Regions from separate parts of the Pseudomonas arabinosi genome, predicted to be linked through region 2. Evidence: predicted binding sites of a transcription regulator. Region 2 holds the regulator's gene; the other holds the start of a gene.
What was found. Region 2 encodes FliA, which starts transcription of late flagellar genes. Its sites were predicted from a motif close to CTAAAGTTTNNNNNNNNNNNGCCGNTAA; they were not measured.
Positions count from the first base shown of each region.

Region 1: a site for FliA is predicted at 4,589-4,616, ahead of ACMXYJ_RS17065 (methyl-accepting chemotaxis protein). Genes of this name have one in related genera too.

Region 1 covers NZ_CP180480.1:3,626,329-3,638,524, forward strand. Annotated here, with positions in the region: gene ACMXYJ_RS17045 (D-2-hydroxyacid dehydrogenase family protein) at 1-323, opposite strand, end outside; gene ACMXYJ_RS17050 (alpha/beta fold hydrolase) at 337-1,362, opposite strand; gene ACMXYJ_RS17055 (YqaA family protein) at 1,448-1,882, opposite strand; gene ACMXYJ_RS17060 (DUF411 domain-containing protein) at 1,882-2,328, opposite strand; gene ACMXYJ_RS17065 (methyl-accepting chemotaxis protein) at 2,533-4,524, opposite strand; gene ACMXYJ_RS17070 (aldo/keto reductase) at 4,800-5,795, opposite strand; gene ACMXYJ_RS17075 (LysR family transcriptional regulator) at 5,914-6,840, shown strand; gene ACMXYJ_RS17080 (GNAT family N-acetyltransferase) at 6,829-7,782, opposite strand; gene ACMXYJ_RS17085 (phenylacetate--CoA ligase family protein) at 7,782-9,071, opposite strand; gene ACMXYJ_RS17090 (acyl-CoA reductase) at 9,137-11,539, opposite strand; gene ACMXYJ_RS17095 (acyl-protein synthase) at 11,541-12,196, opposite strand, start outside.
Region 2 covers NZ_CP180480.1:2,109,832-2,122,027, forward strand. Annotated here, with positions in the region: gene fliQ (flagellar biosynthesis protein FliQ) at 1-177, shown strand, start outside; gene fliR (flagellar biosynthetic protein FliR) at 181-963, shown strand; gene flhB (flagellar biosynthesis protein FlhB) at 967-2,106, shown strand; gene ACMXYJ_RS09850 (hypothetical protein) at 2,281-2,940, shown strand; gene flhA (flagellar biosynthesis protein FlhA) at 3,182-5,311, shown strand; gene flhF (flagellar biosynthesis protein FlhF) at 5,323-6,651, shown strand; gene fleN (flagellar synthesis regulator FleN) at 6,768-7,598, shown strand; gene fliA (RNA polymerase sigma factor FliA) at 7,595-8,335, shown strand; gene ACMXYJ_RS09875 (chemotaxis response regulator CheY) at 8,503-8,874, shown strand; gene ACMXYJ_RS09880 (protein phosphatase CheZ) at 8,905-9,693, shown strand; gene ACMXYJ_RS09885 (chemotaxis protein CheA) at 9,731-11,968, shown strand; gene ACMXYJ_RS09890 (protein-glutamate methylesterase/protein-glutamine glutaminase) at 12,018-12,196, shown strand, end outside.

The DNA.
Region 1 (12,196 bases), 1.5 Mb from region 2:
GCGGCGTGCTTGTAACTGTCGGTGCCACAGACCTGGATACCCAGCGCGGTGGCGGCTTTCAGGTCCAGGGCGGCGTTGCGCATGCTACCGGTGGCCAGCAGCTTGAGTTTCGGCAAGCGCCGCAGCAGGTCCTCATCGAACCGGGTGCGTTCGCGCATCACGCAGATCACCTCGAATTCGCCCAACCGTGCCGCCAGGGTTTCGTTGTCGGCAGGGTAGTCATGGAGGAAGCTCACTTCGCCGATGTCGTCCAGCACCGACCAGTCCACCACGCCACGGGCCACGTCCTGCCAGTCATCAATCACCGCAATCTGCACTGCCATCAGCCTTACCTCATCAATGAACGGGGTTGGTTTTGTTCAACCAGGCGAGCAGGGCCAGGTGGAATTGCGCCGGTTCTTCCATCTGCGGCGCGTGGCCCATGCCGAGGAATTCGACCAGCGTCGATTGGGGAATCAGTTTCGCCACCTGCTTGCCGAGCACGTCGTAGTGACCGAGTTTCGCCTTGACCTCGGGCGGTGCGATGTCGCTGCCGATGGCGGTAGTGTCGGATGTACCGATCAGCAGCAGGGTCGGCATCTTCAGGTCCTTGAACTCGTAGTACACCGGTTGGGTGAAGATCATGTCGTAGATCAGCGCCGAATTCCACGCCACCTGCGTGTGCCCCGGTCCTTTGTTCAGCCCGGCGAGCATGTCTACCCAGCGATCGAATTCCGGCTTCCAGCGGCCGCCGTAATAGGTGTTGCGTTCATAGGTGCGGATGCCGTCGGCCGTGAGTTTCAGCTCGCGTTCGTACCATTGATCAACTGTGCGATACGGTACGCCGAGGGCTTTCCAGTCTTCCAGGCCGATGGGATTGACCAGTGCCAGTTGTTCGACTTGATCGGGGTATTGCAGCGCATAGCGAGTGGCGAGCATGCCGCCGGTGGAATGCCCGAGGAGACTGGCCTTCTGAATGCCGAGGGCTTTGAGCAGTTGCTGGGTGTTGGTCGCCAGTTGCTGGAAACTGTACTGATAGTTGTCGGGTTTACTGGAGGTGCAGAAACCGATCTGATCCGGGGCGATGACCCGGTAACCGGCCTCACTCAGGGCCTTGATCGAACTGTCCCAGGTGGCACCGCAGAAGTTCTTGCCGTGCATCAGCACCACGCTGCGTCCATTGGCCTTGCCGTGGGCGGCGACATCCATGTAACCCATTTGCAGGGATTTGCCCTGGGACTCGAAGGCGAAATGCTTGACCGTGTAGGGGTACTCGAAGCCTTGCAGCTCCGGGCCATATTCCGGGCCTTCGGCGTGGGCGATGACAGGTAATGCAGCGGTCAGCAGCAGGCCGGGCAGCCAGCGGGAGCGGGTGAGGGACATGGGCGAACTCCATTGGAAATCGGCCGATGCTGGATCGGCATGATTAGGGCGACATTAAACACAGGCAATCGCCGTGGATGATCGTTCAACCCATCCAGCCCAATGTGGCCACGGCCAGCACACCATAACGGGCGCCTTTGGCGAGTGTCACGATCAGCAGGAATCGCCCCAGCGGCTCGCGCATCACGCCGGCCACCAAGGTCAGCGGATCACCGATCACAGGCACCCAGCTCAGCAGCAATGACCAATGACCGTAACGCTGATAATGGACTCGGGCTTTTTCCAGATGGCGCGGGCTGACCGGAAACCAGCGCCGATCACGAAACCGCTCGATACCGTGCCCCAGCCACCAGTTCAGCAGTGACCCCAGAACATTGCCCAATGTCGCCACGGCGAGCAGCGACCAGAGCCCATACTTGCCGCTGAGCAACAGCCCCACCAACACCGCTTTGGACTGCAAGGGCAGCAAGGTGGCTGCGCCGAATGCGGCGAAGAACAGCCCGATGTACGCACCGAACATCAATGGGCGGGGTAGTCCGCCACCACCACGTCAGTGCCGTCTTTTTTCAGACCGATCACTTGATAGGCATCGCTCATGCCGTCCATTTCCATGCCCGGCGAACCCATGGGCATGCCGGGGGCGGCAACACCCAACAGATCGTCGCGCTTGCTCAAGGCCAGCACCTGATCGGCAGGGACATGACCTTCAACGAACTTGCCGTTGATCAAGCCGGTATGACACGACGCCAGACGCGGAGGCACGCCGTGCTGTTGCTTGAATTCGCTCATGCTGGCTTCGACGCGATCGTCGACTTTGAAGCCGTTGGCTTCCAGATGGCTGATCCATTTTTTGCAGCAACCGCAATTGGCATCGCGATGGACTTCAATCGGGATCAGGTCGGCGGCCTGGGCCAGGGAGGAAATGAACAGGGCGCTCAGGGCGACCAGACGCAGGTGGGTTCGCATGGGGAATCTCGTGTCGAATTGCGGCCAAAAAAATGCATTCTGACCATTTTTTTTGGCCAGGCATCCAAGGAGTGTTTCGAAGTAATACAAAGCTGGGCAGCCTTGATCATCGTAGATCAAAGCTGTCAGTCAGATGAGGCGCACATTACAAGATTGTCAGGTTGGCCGCTGAGTGCCGGGGACGGCACTCAGGGTAGAGCAGAATTAACGAACCTTGAACCGCCCCATGATCGCGCTCACGCGACTGTTGGCTTCCAGCAGTTGGCGGGTATTGAGCTCGCTGGCCTGACCGCTTTTCACCAGTTCGTCGACCATGTGGCGGATTTGCACCATGCTGCGGTTGATCTCTTCGGTCACCGCGCTTTGCTGCTCGGCGGCCGTGGCGATCTGGGTGCTGAGGCTGTTGATGTGGCTGACGTTGCCGGCCATTTCATCCAGACCGGTGTTGACCCGTGCCGTGGCATCAGCGGCCGACTGGCAGCTGGTCTGGGTGTTTTCCATGGCGGTTACCGATGAACTCACACCTTGAGTCAGGCGCGTCAGCATTTCATTGATTTGCGACGTACTGGCCTGAGTGCGGGCGGCGAGGGCGCGGACTTCATCGGCGACTACCGCAAAACCGCGGCCCTGCTCGCCGGCGCGGGCGGCTTCGATGGCCGCATTGAGGGCCAACAGATTGGTTTGCCCGGCAATGGCACCGATCACCCCCAGGATCTCGGTGATGCGTTGAGCATCCTGTTGCATGCTTTCGACTTTATGGGTGGCGCTGGCCACTTCGTCGATCAGCGCAATCACGCTGCTGGACGCTTCGCCCACCACGACCCGCGAACGGTCGGCGTTTTCGTTGGCGCGTTGGGTGAAGGCCGCGGTTTCGGCGGCATTCTGCGCGACGCTTTCGGCGGTCGAACTCATCTCGGTGATGGCGGTGACGGTCTGATCGGTTTCCGAGGCGTGACGCACCAGAATCTGGCTGGTGTGGGCGGAGGTGCGTTGCAGGTTCTCCAGGCTGGAAGCCATGGCGCCGGTGGCCTGGGTGACTTCGCCGATCATGCTCTGCAAGTAGGCGATGAAGGCGTTGACCGAGTGGCCAATGGCGCCCAGTTCGTCTTCGGCGCGAATGGTAATGCGTTTGGTCAAGTCGGCATCACCGGCCGACAGCGCATCGATATTGGCCTTCAGGGTTTTCATGCGCTGGACTAGTTGGCGAATCGCATAGATCTGTAGCAACACCAGCAGGATCACCATCGGGATTTGCAGCAGGCTCAGCGTGCTGAGCACGTCGTCACGCTGGGCGGTGATCAGCTTGGTCGGCAGGGCGGTGGCGAGGAACCAAGGCGTGCCTTCGATCGGGCGCATGAAGAAGGTGCTGGCTTCGCCGTTGTTGTCGAACTCGACCCGCTGCGACTGGTCACGGTTTTGCAGGCCGGCCTTCACCTGGGTGGCGAACGGCGAGTTGCTGGCCAGCTCACTGATGTTCTTCAGCACGATCGGCCCGCTGATGCGCGAGCTGTTGCTGATGATCTTGCCGTCGGCTTCGACGATCAGCATTTCGGCGCCGAGGTCTTTCTCCTTGCGTGCCACCAGTTCATTGAAAAAGCCCAGGGTCACGTCGATGGTCGACACGCCGTAGGCCGCGCCATTTTTCTGGATGGCCATAGCGCAGTTGGTGCGTGGCTCGGCGCTGGCGTCATCTTTATAGGCGGCCGCCCACGCGCATTGGCCGCGCGGGGTTTGCATGCCGCCCTTGTACCAGGTCTGGTCGTAATAGTTGGGTGCGGCGTCGCTGTTCCAGAAGGTGTTAACCGCCAGTTTGCCCGAGGCATCCCGGTGCCAGAATGTGCTGAATTTGTTGCGCCCGGCTTCACGTTGGCCTGGCAGCGGCCAGATCCCGCCGCCGAAGACTTTCAGCTCGCCGTACTGGTCGACCAGGCCCGGCAGGACGATGTCGATGGCGGCGCTGTCGAGCAGGGGAATGGTCTGGGTGATGCTGCGCTGTTGGGACTGAACCTTGTTCAGTTCGCCCTGGATTTGCTCGGCGACTTCGGCGATGCGGTTGAGGGCCACTTGTTCTTCGGTGTGACGCAGCTTCGGTGCGACCAATTGGCTGATGCCGGCCACTGTCAGCACAAACAACAGCAGGATGAACAGGACCAGAAACAGCGTGTAACGAGCCTGAATGGTACGGAATGCGGGCATGGGACCGGTCCTTAGAGCAGCGTTCTTGTTGTGATTATCGGTATGAAATCGGCGCTTCCAAGGGCTATCGGCTTGGAGATGCCGAGCTTTAGGTACGATCGTACAAGAACGTCGCGAGGTGATGGACGGTGCGCAATGAAAGGTGTCGTAGTAGATGCAAACTAACTAATCACCGTGTACTTAGTACGACAGTGCCGACCGACAAGGCGTCAGGTTCAAGGCGTGACGCCCGATTGCCCTGGCCCGCTCAACTTGTCGAATGGGCCAGGTGTCGGTTACCGGTCAAGTAACTCCATGACTTCTTCCGGGTAACGTAAACCGGCCGTGGCATTGGCCGGGAATATCGCTTCCAGCGCTTGCAAGTCTTCGCCGCTGAGCGTCACATTCAGCGCGGCCACATTTTCTTCCAGGTATTTACGCTGTTTGGTTCCCGGAATCGGGATCACGTCATCACCCTGAGCCAGTACCCATGCCAGCGCCAGTTGGCCGGCGGTCACGCCTTTTTCTGCGGCCAGGTCCTGCACTTGCCGCACCAACAACAGATTCTTGGCGAAGTTCTCGCCTTGAAAACGCGGGCTGAAGCGACGGTAGTCATCTGCCGCGAAATTATCAGGGCTTTTCAGCGATCCGGTGAGAAAGCCACGGCCCAAAGGGCTGTAGGGGACGAAGGCGACACCCAGACGCTGACACGCGGCCAGACAACCGTTTTCCTCCTGATCACGGCTCCACAACGAATACTCACTTTGCAGTGCACTGATCGGATGAACCTTGTGTGCCCGCTCAAGCGTTGCGACCGAGGCCTCGCTCAAACCCAGGTACCGAACCTTGCCGGCTTTCACCAGGTCGGCCATGGCGCCGATTGTTTCCTCGATGGCCACCTGCGGATCGATGCGGTGCTGGTAGTACAAATCCAGGGTCTCGACACCGAGGCGCTTGAGGGTGCCGTCGATAGCGGCGTGAATGTACTCCGGTCGGCCGTTGACGCCCCGCGCAACCGGGTTGGCCGGGTCGCGAACAATGCCGAATTTGCTGGCCAGAAACACCTGGTCGCGTTTGCCGACGATGGCTTTGCCGATCAGTTCTTCGTTCGTGTGCGGTCCGTACATGTCGGCGGTGTCGAGCAGGTTGATCCCCAACTCCAGTGCGCGGTGCAGAGTGGCCGTGGCTTCGTGGATGTCGACGCCAGTCGTGTAGAAATCGGTCATGCCCATGCAGCCCAGACCAATCGCGCTCACTTGTGGACCGTTTTTGCCCAGTTGACGTGTTTGCATGAAATCAGCTCCCTATGAATGTGGAGTCCATTGTTGGCCTCGACAGAAACAAGATAAACCGGCTAAAACTGCTATCACTGTTCGTAATTTCTAAATAATCAGCCGGTAATCCAAAGCAATGGACCGTTTTAACGCCATGCGCGTATTCACTCGAATCGTCGAACTGGGCGGCTTTGCCAAGGCGGCGGATAGCCTGCAATTGCCCAGGGCCTCAGTGACCGTTCTGATCAAGCAGCTGGAGGCGCATCTCGGTGTGCAGCTGTTGCAACGCACGACGCGGCAGATCAGCCTGACGCTCGACGGCGCGGCCTATTACCCTCGTTGCGTACGGTTGCTGGCGGACCTGGAGGAAACCGAAGCGGTGTTCAGCGCTGCACGCAACAATCCCAAAGGGCTATTGCGCGTGGACATGCCGGCGGGCGTGGGACGCTTGATGGTGATCCCGGCATTACCGCAATTTACAGCTCGATATCCCTTGATCGAGCTGGAAATCGGCTTGAATGACCGGCCTGTCGACTTGATTCGCGAAGGCGTCGATTGCGTGCTGCGGGGCGGCGCGTCACTGGACGATTCACTGGTGGCGCGGCCGTTGGCCATGCTGGACCAGGTCACGTGTGCCAGCCCCGAATACTTGAAGCGATTCGGAACGCCTCAGTGTCTGGCTGACCTTGAAGGCCATCAGATGGTGGAGTACTTCTCCAGCAGCAATGGCAAGCGTTATGGGCTGGAATTCATGGTCAATGATCAGGTTCAGCTGATTGATTTGCCCAAGCAAGTCTCGGTCAACAGCGCCGATGGTTATCTGGCCGCTTGTGAGGCGGGGTATGGTCTGGTCCAGACCCCGTATTACCACGTAGCCCGCCAGTTGAGCGAAGGCCGTTTGTGTGAGGTCCTCAGGACGGTGCCGACACCGGGGATGCCGCTGACGGCGCTCTACCCGCCACACCGCCAGTTGTCCCGGCGGGTGAGGGTGTTTGTCGACTGGCTGGTGGAGCTTTGCGCGCAGCCGGGCAATGACTTTTATCGAAAAGACTCATGCGGCTGAACAAGCTCTGTCCTGTGCAGTGTTACTGCTGTGTGTGTTGCCGTTTTGCTGTAAGTCGTCATGCAACTTTTGCATGTGCGGGCAGTGCAGATCGAGGTGCCGAGTCTGCGCCCCTCGATGAAACAGCGCGAACCACCCTTTACTGTATTGCGTGGCCATCAGCCCGGTGAAGGTGAAACCAAGCGCCGACAAACTGCGTAACTCTTCGGCAAAGTGCCAGGACAGTTCGAGTTTGACCGAGATCAGCCAGTGCCGGGGCAGGTGCCGAATTTGATCAAGGAGATGTTTGTTCAAGCGCTGTATGAGCATTTCGAACCGTTCATGGTGTTGTTCGATTTGCATGGGCAGATTGAGGCAAGGCGCCATGCCCTGGTGAGTGCCAAACACTGAACAAAGGTGCAGCATGAACGCTCGGCAACTGTCGGGCCACGGGATATTGGGGAGCGGGCGCGCGTGTCCTTCATTGATGTGATAACCCAGCACCATGGTTTCCCGTAACGGGTCAGCGAGCGGCGACGCGATGTAGTCGGGAAGCAAACCCGTGCTGTGGAAACCGATTTTTGCTGCCATGCGTTGGGTATACGGATGGTGAGACACTTGCTTGATCGAGAGGCTCTCGAGTTTCAAGGATTCTGAAAGCTCGATGAGTTGCGAGCCAAGTAGCGTTGCGACACTTTGTCCCTGAGCGGCGGGATGTACCGCCATGAGCGCCATTTCAGCGGTTAATGAAATCGCATCGAGGCACAACGCGGCGTGCCCCAGCACCCGCTTGTCGTCCACCGCAACGATGGATTGCCAGCGGCCCTCGGTATTGTGCTGACTGATCATGGCCGGTAAGTAAATATCTGGCCTGCCGTAATGATCGCCGTAGATCTCGCGAAATAACTGACTCACGGCCTGTGCGTCGGATGGCTGGTAGCGCCGAAAAATCAACTGGCTCATTACTCAGGCTCCGGCGAGGGGGCGTCATACACACGTAAGTCCAGGATCCGCGGTTGTTTGCCGGAACGGGGATGCAGGCTCAGGTCTGTGACTGCGCAGGACAGGACCCGCAATTCGAGCAGTCCATCGCGACTCAGGTCGTCGATGCCGGGGTATTGGATGACCAGCGCTTCTTGTAATGCCCGGAGCATGGGTTCGATATTCTGTTGGTTGGGCTCGGGTACCCATTTCATACTCAGAATGTCCTTGTAACCGGTATGTTCGATAAGTAGCTGCCATTGGTCGCTGTCGGCAATCCGCTGGACGATCTCGCTTATTTCACTGGGAAACAGTGACAGCACACCGACTCGTATCCGCTGGCTGTCGGCACTTCGCCCCTTTAGAGCAAATTTACGCCTCGGGGTCGCGAAAGGTTCACGCCAGCAGGCACTGTCACCCACCGGATAACGCAGCAGTGGCATGAGCCGACGAGTCAGATTGGTCACCACTAACCTACCGGTGCGATCGCATTCCTCGATGACTTCGCCGGTGAGTTCATCGATGATTTCCAACAGGGTATGGCGTTCGAACACTCGATGTTCGCCCAATGCACAGCCGCGGTCGGAAGCCCCGATGAGACCGGCGTCCACGCTGGCATAGCCAATCGAAGCGATGCGAGCGTTGGGAAACACGTCGGTGAAGATTGCCAGTTGCCCGGCAAACAGGCTTTCTCCTGCATAAAGCAGCGTTTCGACCCCGCTCAGCACTTGCCGCTGCTGCGACAGGTACGCGGCGAATCGTAGTAATTGTGCCGGCACCCCCGCCAGAACATTGATTCGATGCCGGGCAATGGCCTCTGCCAGTCCATCCAGTTCGACTTGGCCGGTAAACGGAAATTCGCAGATGGATTTCCCGACATGCGCCAATGAGTGATGTGTGAACAGAAAACTGGCGTAAAGATCTCCGGAAAAAAATAGATTCGCGACCCGGTCACCGTGGTTCAGTTGAGTCGCGAGACTTTGACCAAACGTACTGACCATGGCGTGCCATTCGTCGCGGGAATAAACCGAGAGCTTGCCCTGGCTGGTGGATCCCACCGTTTTAAACACCAGAGCATCATCGACAAAGCCTGTCAGGACCGGCCAGTTTTGCAGATCATTGCTGCCGGCCCAATAGTCGGTCACGTTGATCAGTGGTAAATCTTTTAATTCAATACTGTTCAGTGGTAAGTGTTTCAGGTGTGTGCGGTAGAACTTGGAGTACTGCCTTATATAAGGCACAAGTTGTTCAAGCGAGTACGGTGATTTCACTGGGTTCTCGTTTGTTATCAGGTATCTGGTTAAAAAAACAAGGTCGCGGAATAAGCAGTCGATTTTTATTGTCTTTGATCGATGATCAGCGGTGTCTTGCCACTGTGTTTGTTTCGGGTGAACTCATGTTCGACACACACTTCAATTTCCACTATTAACAACGCGGCGCTCACGGCATTCGCCACGGCTATATGTGTCATTAGTTGGTTATAAACTTGGTCGGCATCAGCATCCGCTCGGACTCGCATGCGTTCGACGCCGTTGGCGGTGTGGTCCAGAAGAACTTGAATGGGTAAACCCACACTTTGTTGCAGAGCGGAAGGCGAAATGAATTCCGTGCCGATTCGCACCAGCTTGCCGTGCCGCTGCAGCAGCTCGAATCGCGGTGAATCCAGTCCGCAGGGGCAGGTGCCGGGCATCCAGCGACCGGTATCGCCTATTTCATATCGACGCACGGTTTGATCTTGCCGGGCGAGGGAAGTAAAGACCAGACGACCTATTTCATTGTTCTGCACCGGTACGTCCTGTTCGATCTGTACGATTTCCAGGTGCTGGATGTCGCTCATCAAGTGAAACACGCCATCCGCTGTTGCCGCGCAGGCATGCCCCAGGGGACCGGCGTCAACGGAGCCATAGAGTGCAGAGCGAATGGTCGAGACTCCACAGCTTTCCATCAGGCGCCGACTGGCCTCTCCCGGATGCTCTCCGCCGAGGAACACTTTGCCAATGCGCGCGTACGTGCGAAGTCGGGCCTGCTCGGTGAAAAACAGTCGGTGCAAGGTACTCGGCATGCCGATCAACACGGTGATGCCCCGGTCTACGATCAATTGGGCGATTTCGCTGAAGTCATCCTCCTGGGGCGCCCCCATGGGGAAATGCGTAACGCCCATCTGTTCAAGGATTGTGGAAAAACTGAAGAACCCGCCGTACAGGTTGCCGCTGTAGAACAGATTCATGACTCGGTCTTGTGACGGATCCAGCCCGGCAGCGAACATGCCATCAGCCGCGGCGCGCATCTCTCGTTGATAAACGCGATAGCTTAAACCGGTCAGGGCCGGGGTCCCGCTGCTGCCTCCGGAGCGGAAATACAACTGTGCCGCGGGGTCAATCGGCTGGGCCGTGAAGGTGTCTTTGTCCATGATCGGATCATTGGCGGTGTCGGCGGGTGGTGGAACCGGGTCGAGCGTTGCTCGGCCCGTCGAAACATCAGGGGCCAGACTCACCGAGAGACGGCGACTCAGGCGCGACAGTGCATAGACACCATCGTGGGGTTCACCGGCGTAGCCGTCATGTATCGACGCGCAAGGCGCAATGCGGGTAACACCGGCGTTGACCAGTGTTCGAACGAGCTCGGGCGTTTCGACCGGGGTGCACATCAGCGCGCAGCTTTGCAACACCGTGCGCCAGGGCAGCAGTGTCTCTGCGATCAGGTGCCGGGGTACTGGCTTCAGCACAATCGTACGAAACAGCGGCGACGGCGCGAGCGTTTGATGGTGCTCCCAGATCACACGCCACCCGAGGCCGTTCCAGACCTGGCCGGTCTGGTTCGTGAAACAGTGTTCCAGCCGCGCCATGGTCGTGCGGGTGGTGATCTCGCAAGCTTCCGGGTCTGTGGGAACCAGCGCTGGCCAATGGGCCGCGCGACGCTTGAAGGCTTCGGCCAGACGCTCCCCCAAATCCTTCAGGACTGCCGGATCGTTGCTGTCCACCAACACCCATTGCGGGCTGGAACACGCCTGCTGATCGAAAAGACAGACTTCATCAACCAACGCATCCATCGTCGAAAGACTCGCCGCGTCGGGCGATAGATAGGCAAAGCTGATCCTGTGCCCCCAGTCGATCCAGCGGCATCCTGCCGGGATTTGCTGTCGAATCGATTTAAGCGCCTTTTCCCCACCCCAGGCTGACACGCCATCGGCTTGAGCGCAGAGTCGGGGTATTTGAGAGGTGCTCACCGGTAAAACCGCGACGAACTCAGCGAGCCTGCCGCTGATGTCGCAGCGCACAAGGGCGGCCAGCAACTGTGCGGTAAAACCCTCATCATTTGAGCTCGGGCGTAGCCAGTTGATGTTGCCGGCCAGCAGGCCTTCGATGACTGCGCAGAATGCGAGCATTGGCGCATTGCCCGGTGTGACATGCACCACCAGCCCCAAAGGGTGCCAACTTTCGAAGCTCGGCTGTTGGTAGTCGATACGCCTCAGCGAACGAGCGTGTACGCCCAATTCGCGCTCCAGCTTTGTGCTCAGGTTACCGGGCTGGCAGAAATCGATAAGCCCCTGGCGTTGATCGTCTTCGAGGGACAGATCAAGACTGCGACTTTGTAATTGCGTGGCGAAACGGGCCGCCGACTCGATGACGGTATCGCTGTCGATCGGCGTAGAAAGCAGCCGAGGCAAATGTTTCTGAAGGAGGTCGAGGGCGCTTTCCAGGGAGATGTCGTCACGCAATTGGCCATTGATCAAGTACATATCAAACTCCTTCGAGCAGTTCTGAGGCGGCCATGGCACAGCTGCGACTTGCGGTGGTGCCGGCACGTCCGTGCAGCTCGAACCAATCGGTCGCCAGGCCGCATCCGCAACTGGCGCCTGGGTGCAATGTCGCCAGATCGCCCATCACCACTGCATGCGCCGGGCTTGACGAGATGTACGGGGAGACGAACTCCAGCAAGCCGCGCTGGCCGTATGGCTGGACAGTGAAATCGGATGGGTTGCGCACAAAAACCTTCGAATAAACCGGGACATGGAAATGATGGTGGGCGCACTGGAGATAAGGCACGGCATGCTCCACCGCGCCGTAGCCGTCTCGACAGCGGGACAGGTCGACACCCAATTGGCGGTGAATTCGGGCATACAACTCAAGCAACGGGATTTCCTGCGCGGCCTGGGTTTTCCAGCCGCAGCCCAGAAGCACCAGTGACTGTGCAGGTAACTTGAGATTCGGCGCATTGGTGTGTTCCATTTGCTGTAGAGCATGCGAAAGGAACGCTGGAAATCCGAGAATTCGAACGGGTAAGCCTTCGTCGGCAAACTCCTGCAAGGCGCGAATAACACCAAACAGGTCGAACTCATGACCTTTACGGGTCAGGCGCAATCCGAATACAACCCGGTTGACGGGTGCATAGCTGC
Region 2 (12,196 bases):
GGTCTGTTGGTGGCGATGTTCCAGGCCGCTACGCAGATCAACGAACAGACCCTGAGCTTCTTGCCGCGCCTGCTGGTGATGCTGGTAACGCTGATTGTTGCCGGTCCGTGGCTGGTGCAGACCTTCATGGAATACATCCTGCAGCTGTACGGCAGTATTCCTCAGGTCATCGGCTAAACCATGTCGCTGCTCCAGCTGACCGATACCCAGATCAGTACCTGGGTGGCGACGTTCATGCTGCCGCTGTTTCGTATCGGTGCCTTGCTGATGGTCATGCCGGTTTTCGGTACGACGCTGGTGCCCACGCGAGTGCGCCTTTATTTCGCGCTGGCGATTACGTTGGTCATCGCTCCCGGCCTGCCGCCGATGCCGCCGGTCAATGCGCTGGACTTGAGCGGACTGCTGCTGATTGCCGAGCAGATCCTCATCGGCGCGGTGTTGGGTTTCTCCTTGCAGCTGTTCTTCCAGGCTTTCGTGGTCGCCGGGCAGATCGTCTCCATTCAGATGGGCATGGGCTTCGCTTCGATGGTCGACCCTACCAACGGCGTCTCGGTGGCGGTGATCGGGCAGTTCTTCACCATGCTGGTGACGCTGTTGTTCCTGTCCATGAACGGCCATCTGGTGGTCTTCGAAGTCCTCACCGAAAGCTTCACCACGCTGCCGGTCGGCAGCGGATTGATGGTCAATCATTTCTGGGAACTGGCCGGCAAACTGGGTTGGGTCCTCGGGGCGGCGCTGATGCTGGTGCTGCCGGCGATCACTGCGTTGCTGGTGGTCAACATTGCGTTTGGCATCATGACCCGGGCGGCGCCGCAGTTGAACATCTTCTCCATCGGCTTTCCGCTGACCCTGGTGCTCGGGCTGTTCATTGTCTGGGTCGGGCTGGCGGACATCATCAATCAGTATCAACCGCTGGCCTCCGAGGCCTTGCAGTTTTTACGTGAACTGGCACAGGCGCGCTGAGTCATGGCTGAGAGCGAAAGCGGTCAGGACAAAACAGAAGACCCCACGGACAAAAAGAAAAAGGACGCCCGTGAGAAGGGAGAGATTGCGCGCTCCAAAGAGCTGAATACCCTGGCGATCATGCTCGCCGGCGCCGGTGGCCTGCTGATTTTCGGTGGTGCGCTGGCGCAGGACCTGATGGAACTGATGCGCCTGAACTTCTCGCTGTCGCGGGAGGTGCTGTTGGATCAGCGCTCCATGGGCATCTACCTGCTGCACTCGGGACAGATTGCCTTGCTGGCGATTCAGCCAGTGATGATCACTTTATTGCTCGCCGCTCTGATCGGGCCGATTTCGCTGGGTGGCTGGCTGTTCTCCGCCGGCACCATGGCGCCCAAGTTCAGCCGTATGAACCCCGGTGCCGGCCTCAAGCGCATGTTCTCGTCCAAGGCCATAGCGGAACTGCTTAAGGCCCTCGCAAAATTTTTCATCGTGTTGTTCGTGGCCCTGGCGGTGTTGTCCTCGGACATCGATGACCTGCTACGCATCGCCCATGAACCCTTGGACATGGCGATCATTCACAGCCTGCAAGTGGTCGGCTGGAGCACCCTGTGGATGGCCTGCGGGCTGATCATCATCGCCGCCGTGGACGTGCCGATACAGCTCTGGGAAAGCATCAAGAAACTGAAGATGACCAAGCAGGAAGTGCGCGACGAGCACAAGGACCAGGAAGGGCGGCCGGAGGTCAAGCAGCGGATCCGTCAGCTGCAGCGCGAAATGTCCCAGCGCCGGATGATGGCGGCGATCCCCGACGCCGATGTGGTCATCACCAACCCGACTCACTACGCCGTAGCGCTCAAGTACGATCCGGACAAGGGGGGCGCGCCGATGCTGATCGCCAAGGGCAGCGACTTCCTGGCCTTGAAGATCCGTGAAATTGCTGTGGCCAACGAAGTGCTGCTGCTTGAGTCGCCGGCACTGGCGCGTTCGATTTACTACTCCACCGAGCTTGACCAGGAAATTCCCGGCGGGCTCTACCTTGCCGTCGCCCAGGTGCTCGCTTACGTCTACCAGATCCGCCAGCACCGCGCCGGCAAGGGTAAGCGCCCGGATCCGCTCAAGGGCGACCTGCCGATTCCGCCGGATTTGCGTCGCGATTCCTGAGAACCTCCGTCCGTCTGAAAATGCGGTGTACCTGTTAGTTCTGACAGTAGACACACTTCCTCTTAAGCGTTGTCATGGCCTTGGGAATTCTCCCGTCCGATGTCCTTGCTATGGTCGTTCAATGAGTGGATTGATCACTATGGATGGGCGTTTTAGGCATTTGAGGTTACGGTCATGGCAGAGCGTGAATACAGAAAGCTTCAAGGGATGGCGCTGGAATTTGTTTCGGGAGTCCTGGAGGAGAATCGGCTCGAGCGCACGATCAGTTACTCGGCTACGTTCGGCATGACGCTGGACTTTACGCATTTTGTGCAGATGGCCAATGCCTATATTCCGGGTTATCTGAACAGCCCTATCAATGCGATTCGCCCCGAACTGGACGGGTTCGGCTACCACTATGCATACAATTACTTCTTCGGCGCTGCTGGCAATATTGGTGATGACCGCACGTTGTTCAATGTCTTCACATCCCCTCGTTATTACATGGATCAGTGGTCAAGTGGAGGGCTGGAGGAGTGTTATCACAAGCCGCAATTCAGTGTGGTCGATGGCCGTTTGCAAGTTGTTGCGCGCAAGGACTTTCGTTGGGAGGACAAGCGTGAGATCAACGTCGAAGACCTGCCGGTCATTCCCTTTCAATGGGCGCTTAACCTCATGCTGGGGCGCGACCTTTCTGGTCAGAAGGCACCTTTAACCATCGTGGTGCTCGGTTACGCTGAGGAGGATTTTGTAGAGGTGGAAGGTCTTCAAATGCATAGAGGTACGCGGTACATGGTCGGCAAGGCGCTTCATCTCGGTCCGATCCACAAAGAGCAGATTCTGACGGCGCGTTAATCCCTTTTGTAGAAGCTGTCGAGGCTGCGTCCGGCTGCGAAGCAGTCGTTAAATCCTGCGAGGACTTCGGTCGAGCGTGACCCCGGCTCGAACGCAGCCTCGCAGGCTCGGCAGCTGCTACAAAAGCTCAATACATCCCTCTATTCCCTGCCTTGGCAAAAGTTGGAAGGCTTCTTGCAGTAGCGGCTCTGCGCCTGCTTCAGGCGTCAAAAAGTTTGCTTTAAAGGAACGGGGAAAATCGGTGGATCGCTCTCAGTTATTCAACACTGCACGCACAAACGTTGCCGACTTGAGTCGGGGCAATCTGGGTGTGCCGTTGTTGCTGCTGGTCATGCTGGCGATGATGATGTTGCCGATCCCGCCGTTCCTGCTCGACGTGTTCTTCACGTTCAACATTGCGTTGTCGATCGTCGTGCTGCTGGTCTGCGTCTACGCCTTGCGGCCACTGGACTTTGCGGTGTTCCCGACCATTCTGCTGGTGGCGACGTTGCTGCGACTGGCGCTGAACGTGGCCTCCACGCGGGTGGTGATGCTCCACGGTCAGGACGGTCACGCCTCCGCCGGTAAGGTGATCCAGGCCTTCGGCGAGGTGGTAATCGGCGGCAACTACGTGGTCGGTATCGTCGTCTTCGCGATTTTGATGATCATCAACTTCGTCGTGGTGACCAAGGGGGCCGGGCGGATTTCCGAGGTGAGCGCACGTTTCACCCTCGATGCGATGCCCGGTAAACAAATGGCCATCGACGCCGACTTGAACGCCGGCCTTATCGATCAGAACCAGGCCAAACTGCGCCGGATGGAAGTGGCACAGGAAGCTGAGTTCTACGGTTCCATGGACGGTGCCAGCAAGTTCGTTCGCGGTGACGCCATTGCCGGCCTGCTGATTCTGTTCATCAACCTGATCGGCGGCATGGCGGTCGGTATCTTCCAGCACGGCATGACCTTCGGCGATGCCGGTCGGGTGTACGCCTTGTTGACCATCGGTGACGGTTTGGTGGCGCAATTGCCATCACTGCTTTTATCTACAGCTGCAGCGATCATGGTGACCCGTGCTTCCGGTTCGGAAGACATGGGCAAACAGATCAACCGCCAGATGTTCGCCTCGCCCAAAGCGTTGGCCGTCGCGGCGGGTTTGATGGCGGTGATGGGCCTCGTGCCCGGCATGCCGCACTTTTCCTTTCTCAGCATGGCGGCCCTGGCGGCCGGCGGCGCGTACCTGTTCTGGAAGAAGCAGAACGTGGTCAAGGTTCAGGCCCTGCAAGAGGTCAAGCGTCAACAGGAGCTATTGCCATCACCCGCTCGCGCTCAGGAAACCAAGGAGCTTGGCTGGGATGACGTCACTCCGATCGACATGATCGGCCTGGAAGTCGGCTACCGGCTGATTCCGCTGGTGGACCGCAATCAGGGGGGGCAGTTGCTGGCGCGGATCAAGGGCGTGCGCAAGAAGCTGTCCCAGGATCTGGGCTTCCTCATGCCGACTGTGCATATCCGTGACAACCTCGACCTGGCGCCGAGTGCCTACCGCCTGACCCTGATGGGGGTGATCCTGGCCGAAGCGGAAATTTACCCGGACCGCGAACTGGCGATCAACCCAGGGCAGGTCTACGGTACGCTCAACGGCATTACCGCCAAAGATCCGGCTTTCGGTCTGGAGGCGGTCTGGATCGAAGTCAGTCAGCGTGCCCAAGCGCAATCCCTCGGATACACCGTGGTAGATGCCAGTACGGTAGTGGCAACCCACTTGAACCAGATTCTGTACAAGCACTCGAGCGAGTTGATCGGCCACGAAGAAGTGCAGCAACTCATGCAATTGCTGGCCAAAAGCTCACCAAAACTGGCCGAAGAGCTGGTGCCGGGTGTGGTGTCGCTGTCGCAGTTGCTCAAAGTATTGCAGGCATTGCTGGCCGAACAGGTGCCCGTACGGGACATTCGCAGCATTGCCGAAGCCATCGCAAACAACGCCAGCAAGAGTCAAGATACTGCCGCGCTGGTGGCCGCGGTGCGCGTCGGCGTATCCCGCGCAATCGTCCAAAGCATTGTAGGCACTGACTCCGAGCTACCAGTGATCACGCTGGAGCCAAGGTTGGAACAAATATTGCTCAATAGTCTTCAGAAGGCAGGACAAGGCTCGGAAGAGGGTGTTCTGCTGGAGCCAAGCATGGCTGAGAAACTGCAACGCTCGTTGATCGATGCGGCGCAGCGTCAGGAAATGCAAGGTCAACCGGTGATTCTGCTGGTAGCCGGTCCGGTTCGCGCGATGCTGTCGCGATTCGGCCGATTGGCAGTCCCGGGTTTGCATGTGTTGGCTTACCAGGAAATTCCTGACAACAAGCAAGTGACCATCGTTGCGACAGTAGGGCCCAACGGCTGAGGTAGTGGTTTATGCAAGTTAAGCGTTTTTTCGCCGCCGATATGCGTCAGGCCATGAAACTGGTTCGTGATGAGCTGGGCGCTGATGCCGCCATCATTGGCAACCGCCGGATCGCCGGTGGCGTCGAGCTGACGGCTGCCCTGGATTACAAGTTGTCGGCGCTGGCTCCGCGCGTTCCGAACATGGAACTCGAAGACGAGCTGCGCAAGACCCAATCGCGGATCGTCACCGCCCAGGCCGAACTGAGCCTGCGCAGCGATGGCGAGAGCGATAAGTCCACCAATCGCCAATTGTTCGCCGGCCTGCCACTGACCGCCGCCGAGCCGCTGATCGAGCCGACCTACACCGAACCCCGTCGTCCTGCACCGGCTGCGGCACCGGCCTCCGGTGGCGTCGATCCACGGGCGTTCGACTCGATGCGTTTCGAACTCAACAGCCTGCGCGAACTGATGGAAGTGCAACTCGGCTCCCTGGCCTGGAATCAGCTGCAAGGCAGCCGTCCGGCCCAGGCCAATCTTTGGCGTCGCCTGCAACGCATCGGTCTGTCCGGCCCGTTGTCGCGCGATTTGCTGGCGCTGATTACCGATATTGAAGAGCCTCGTCAGGCCTGGCGCATGTTGCTGGCACACCTGGCGCGGATGATCGCCACACCGGAAGTCGAGCCTCTGGAAGAGGGTGGCGTGATTGCCATGGTCGGCCCCGCCGGCATGGGCAAGACCACCACCCTGGCCAAGCTCGCGGCCCGTTACGTGCTCAAGTACGGCGCGCAGAATATCGCGCTGGTCAGCATGGACAGCTATCGAATTGGTGCTCAGGAACAACTCAAGACGTTGGGCCGGATCCTCAATGTGTCAGTGACGCATGTCGATCCGGGCCAATCGCTGGTGCAGGCGCTTGAGCCTTTGCTGCGCAAACGCGTGGTGCTGATCGATACCGCGGGCCTTCAGGCCAGCGATCCGGCACTGCGCATGCAGCTCGAAAGCCTGGCCGGTCGTGGCATCAAATCGAAAAATTATCTGGTTTTGGCAACCACCAGCCAGAAACAGGTTCTAACGGCCGCTTATCACAGTTACAAGCGTTGTGGGCTCGCTGGCTGCATCCTGACTAAACTGGATGAAACGGCAAGTCTGGGCGAGGTGTTGAGCCTGGCCATCAGTCATGAATTGCCGGTGGTCTACCTGACCGATGGCCCGCGGATTCCGGATGATTTGCATCTACCGCGTCGTCATCAGTTGGTCAGTCGCGCCGTAAGCGTGCAAATGCAAGAAGAACCCAGCGAAGAAGCCATGGCTGACATGTTCGCTGATATTTACCACAGCCCGACCAAGCAGGTCGGCTGAGGTATTAATGAACAGTTTTTGTACCTACATCGATGGTCTGCCATGCATTGTTCAGTTAGTGAACGCGCAGCCAGTAATGTGGCCTCCGTCTAAGTAAGACAAGGTAAAGAAAATTCATGGGCAGCATGCATCCCGTACAGGTGATCGCGGTGACCGGCGGCAAAGGTGGCGTCGGGAAGACTAACGTGTCAGTGAACTTGTCCCTGGCTTTAGCAGAGCTCGGTCGACGCGTCATGCTGTTGGACGCCGATCTGGGGCTGGCGAACGTCGACGTCCTGCTGGGACTGACACCCAAACGTACTTTGGCCGACGTGATCGAAGGCCGCTGCGAGCTGCGCGACGTACTGTTGCAAGGCCCTGGCGGCATCCGCATCGTCCCGGCCGCGTCCGGCACACAGAGCATGGTTCATTTGAGCCCGGCCCAACACGCCGGCCTGATCCAGGCGTTCAGCGATATCGGCGACAACCTCGACGTGCTGGTGATCGACACCGCTGCGGGCATTGGTGACTCGGTCGTCAGTTTCGTCCGCGCAGCGCAAGAAGTCTTGCTGGTGGTCTGCGACGAGCCGACCTCGATCACCGATGCCTACGCACTGATCAAACTGCTGAACCGCGATTACGGCATGAACCGCTTCCGCGTCCTGGCCAACATGGCCCAGAGCCCGCAGGAAGGTCGCAACCTGTTCGCCAAGTTGACCAAGGTCACGGATCGCTTTCTTGATGTCGCCTTACAATACGTTGGCGCGGTGCCTTACGACGAAAGTGTGCGCAAGGCTGTGCAGAAGCAACGCGCCGTCTACGAAGCCTTCCCGCGTTCCAAGTGCTCACTGGCGTTCAAGGCCATTGCACAGAAGGTCGATACCTGGCCACTGCCTGCGAACCCGCGCGGGCACCTGGAGTTTTTCGTCGAGCGCCTCGTGCAACAAACCGCAGGACCCGTGCTATGACAGCCAGTGGCTATAACCTCTACAAGAAGTCGGCACGTGATGCGCAGTACGAGCTGATCGAGCGTTACGCGCCACTGGTTAAACGCATTGCCTATCACTTGCTGGCGCGTTTGCCAGCCAGTGTCCAGGTTGAAGATCTGATCCAGGCCGGGATGATCGGCCTGCTTGAAGTGTCGACCAAATACGACGCCAGCAAAGGCGCGAGTTTCGAGACGTACGCGGGTATTCGAATCCGTGGCGCGATGCTCGACGAAGTACGCAAGGGGGACTGGGCGCCACGTTCGGTCCACCGCAATACCCGGATGGTCAGCGACGCCATTCGCTCGATTGAAGCTAAAACCGGTCGTGACGCTAAAGATCACGAGGTTGCGGCCGAACTCCAATTGAGTCTCGACGATTATTACGGGATTTTGAACGACACCCTGGGCAGCCGGCTATTCAGTTTCGACGATCTGTTGCAGGACGGCGAACACGAAGGGCTGCACGAGGATGGCGCCAGTGCTCATCTCGAGCCGTCACGCGATCTGGAAGATGAACGCTTCCAGGCGGCGCTGGCGGACGCGATTGCCAATTTGCCGGAGCGTGAGCGACTGGTGTTGGCGCTGTACTACGACGAAGAGTTGAATCTCAAGGAAATCGGTGAGGTCCTGGGGGTCAGCGAATCTCGGGTCAGCCAGTTACACAGCCAGTGCGCGGCCCGTTTGCGGGGGCGTTTGGGGGAGTGGCGAGCGCGCTGAAGGCAGTGTGGGGACACTGCGAACGCGGCTGGTGGGGTGTTGAACCGTACCGGTCCCGATCTGTTGTGCTCCAGACAGTCATTGAGTGCTTTGCCGGATTGATTGAAATGGCGTGTCCAGGTGCTGGGCGCGTTTAAGACTGCTTGGAGGTCGAATTGGACAAGAACATGAAAATCCTCATCGTTGATGACTTCTCAACGATGCGGCGGATCATTAAAAACCTGTTGCGTGACCTTGGGTTCACCAACACGGTCGAGGCCGACGATGGCACTACTGCCATTCCGGTTCTCAACAGCGGCAGCATCGACTTTCTGGTAACGGACTGGAACATGCCCGGCATGACCGGTATCGATCTGCTGCGCCACGTGCGTGCCGATGAAAAACTCAAACACCTGCCGGTGTTGATGGTCACGGCCGAAGCCAAGCGCGAGCAAATCATCGAAGCCGCTCAGGCGGGTGTGAACGGTTATGTGGTCAAGCCATTCACGGCTCAGGCGTTGAAAGACAAGATTGAAAAGATCTTCGAACGCATCGGTTGATGTGCAAAGCAAGTCCGCCACGGGGGAGCTATGGAGCATAACGAGTCTTCACAGGGCGATTTCGAATCGACTCTGAAAAAACACGCGGTCGAACTGGTCGAAAGCCTTGAAAAAGGCAGGTTCGGCGACGCTGTGCAACTGATCCATGAGCTCAATCAGACCCGTGACCGTGGCCTGTATCAGGAAGTGGGCAAGCTCACTCGCGAGCTGCATAGCGCGATCGTCAATTTCCAGATTGACCCGCACATGCCGCAAGCCGAGGAAGTCTCGCAGATCACGGACGCCACCGAGCGTCTGGGTTATGTGGTCAAGCTGACCGAAGCTGCAGCCAACCGCACCATGGACCTGGTGGAAAACGCCACGCCGCTGGTCAATGGCCTGAGCAACGAAGCCCAGGCCTTGAGTACCGACTGGGGACGGTTCATGCGTCGCGAAGTCGGGGCTGAAGAGTTCCGCGAGCTGGCCCGGCGAGTCGACGGTTTCCTGACACGCAGCAGCGAAGACAATCGCGTTGTGTCGGGCAACCTCAACGACATCCTGCTCGCTCAGGATTACCAGGACCTCACCGGTCAGGTGATCAAGCGTGTGACCCAATTGGTCACCGAAGTTGAAAGCAACCTGCTCAAGCTCGTGCTTATGGCCAGTCAGGTGGACCGCTTTGCGGGCATCGAACATGACCGTGAAGCGATGCTGGCAGAAAAAGATCCGCAAAAACATCTCTCTCAGGGTGAAGGTCCGCAGATTCATGCCGATAAAAGAGAAGACGTTGTGTCCGGTCAGGACGATGTGGACGATTTGCTATCCAGTCTTGGATTTTAGGTTTTTAGGTTTTTAGACCTTTAGGAGCACCCCCTTAATGAGCTTCGGCGCCGATGAAGAGATCCTTCAGGATTTCCTGGTTGAGGCCGGCGAGATTCTAGAGCAACTGTCCGAACAGCTGGTCGAGCTTGAAAGCCGACCCGATGATGCGGACTTGCTCAATGCAATTTTTCGCGGTTTTCACACTGTAAAAGGAGGCGCCGGCTTCCTCCAGCTCAACGAGCTGGTGGAGTGCTGTCACATCGCCGAGAACGTGTTCGACATCCTGCGCAAGGGTGAACGTCGCGTCGACTCGGAACTGATGGACGTGGTTCTCGAAGCGCTGGATGCGGTGAACGGTATGTTTACCGAAGTCCGCGAGCGCAGCCCGATCACGGCTGCCACGCCTGAATTGCTGGCCGCTCTGGCCCGTTTGGCCGAGCCGCAGGCGGCAGAAGCTGCACCGGTTGCCGACGTGGTCGAAACACCGGCTGCTGAAAGCGAATCGGGTGACATCACCGATAATGAATTCGAACAACTGCTGGACTCGCTGAACGCCGTCAAGGCTCAGGCAGAAGCCCCGGCAGCTGTGCCAGCGCCGAGCAGCAATGCGGCGGGCAGCGACGAAATCACCGATGCCGAGTTCGAGTCGTTGCTCGATCAACTGCACGGTAAAGGCCAGTTCGCCGTCGATGCGGTAGCCCCGGCGCCAGCCGCACCGGCTGCCCCGAAAGCGGCAGGCGACAGCTCCGATATCACCGACGACGAGTTCGAGGCACTGCTCGATCAGCTGCACGGCAAGGGCAACTTTGCCGTTGATGCGCTGGAATCGGCCATTGCCGCGGTCCCGGCCCCGGCTGCGCCCACTGCTAAAGCGGCTGGCGGCGATCTGATCTCCGATCACGAGTTCGAATCGCTGCTCGACGAATTGCACGGCAAAGGCAAGTTCACCGAGGTCGGCACTGGCGCAGTGGTTTCTGCTCCTGTCGCCAAGGCGCCAGCACCGGCTGCGAAACCCGTCGCCAAAGCGCCCGAGCCTAAAGCCGAAGCGCCAAAGTCTGTTGCTGCTGCACCGGCTCCGGCGCGTGCCCCGGCCGCGCCGCCACCGGAAAAACCGGCCAGCGAAGCCGAGACCACCGTGCGGGTCGACACCGCGCGTCTCGACGAAATCATGAACATGGTCGGCGAGTTGGTACTGGTGCGTAACCGCTTGGTCCGTCTGGGCCTCAACAGCGGCGACGAAGCCATGTCCAAGGCCGTGTCGAACCTCGACGTGGTCACGGCCGACCTGCAAACCGCGGTCATGAAGACCCGGATGCAACCGATCAAGAAGGTCTTCGGGCGCTTCCCGCGTCTGGTTCGCGACCTGGCTCGCCAGCTCAAGAAAGAGATCAACCTGGAACTGGTCGGCGAAGAAACCGACCTCGACAAGAACCTCGTCGAGGCCCTGGCCGACCCGCTGGTCCACTTGGTGCGCAACTCGGTCGACCACGGTATTGAAGAGCCGGCCGAGCGTGAAGCGATGGGCAAGCCTCGCAGCGGCAAGGTAATCCTGTCCGCTGAACAGGAAGGCGACCACATCCTGCTGTCCATCTCCGATGACGGCAAGGGCATGGACGCCGATGTTCTGCGCGGCATTGCCGTGAAGAAAGGCTTGATGGACAAGGATGCAGCGGATCGCCTCAGCGAATCCGATTGTTTCAACCTGATCTTCGCGCCGGGTTTCTCGACCAAGACCGAAATTTCCGATGTCTCCGGACGCGGCGTGGGCATGGACGTGGTGAAAACCAAAATCGCCCAGCTCAACGGCACCATCAATATCTATTCGACCAAGGGCAAGGGCTCGAAGATCGTCATCAAGGTCCCGTTGACCCTGGCGATCATGCCCACGCTGATGGTCATGCTGGGCAACCAGGCGTTTGCGTTCCCGCTGGTGAACGTCAACGAGATCTTCCACCTCGACCTGTCGACCACCAACGTCGTGGACGGCCAGGAAGTGGTGATCGTGCGGGACAAGGCGCTGCCGTTGTTCTATCTCAAACGCTGGCTGGTCGCCTCTGCCGCTCATGAAGAGCAGCGCGAAGGCCATGTGGTGATCCTTTCGGTGGGCACTCAGCGGATCGGCTTCGTCGTCGATCAACTGGTGGGCCAGGAAGAAGTGGTCATCAAGCCATTGGGCAAAATGCTCCAGGGAACTCCGGGCATGTCCGGCGCCACCATCACCGGTGACGGCCGCATTGCGCTGATTCTCGATGTTCCGAGCATGCTCAAGCGTTACGCCGCACGGCGTATTTGATTCTGGTGGAGCGGGGCGACTGAGCCTCGCTCCGTCTAACGGAGTGTTTATGGCAGTTAAAGTCCTGGTGGTGGACGATTCGGGGTTTTTCCGCCGCCGCGTCTCGGAAATTCTTTCAGCGGATCCGAATATCCAGGTCGTCGGTACGGCGACCAACGGAAAAGAGGCGATTGATCAGGCGCTGGCCCTCAAGCCAGACGTGATCACCATGGACTACGAGATGCCGAT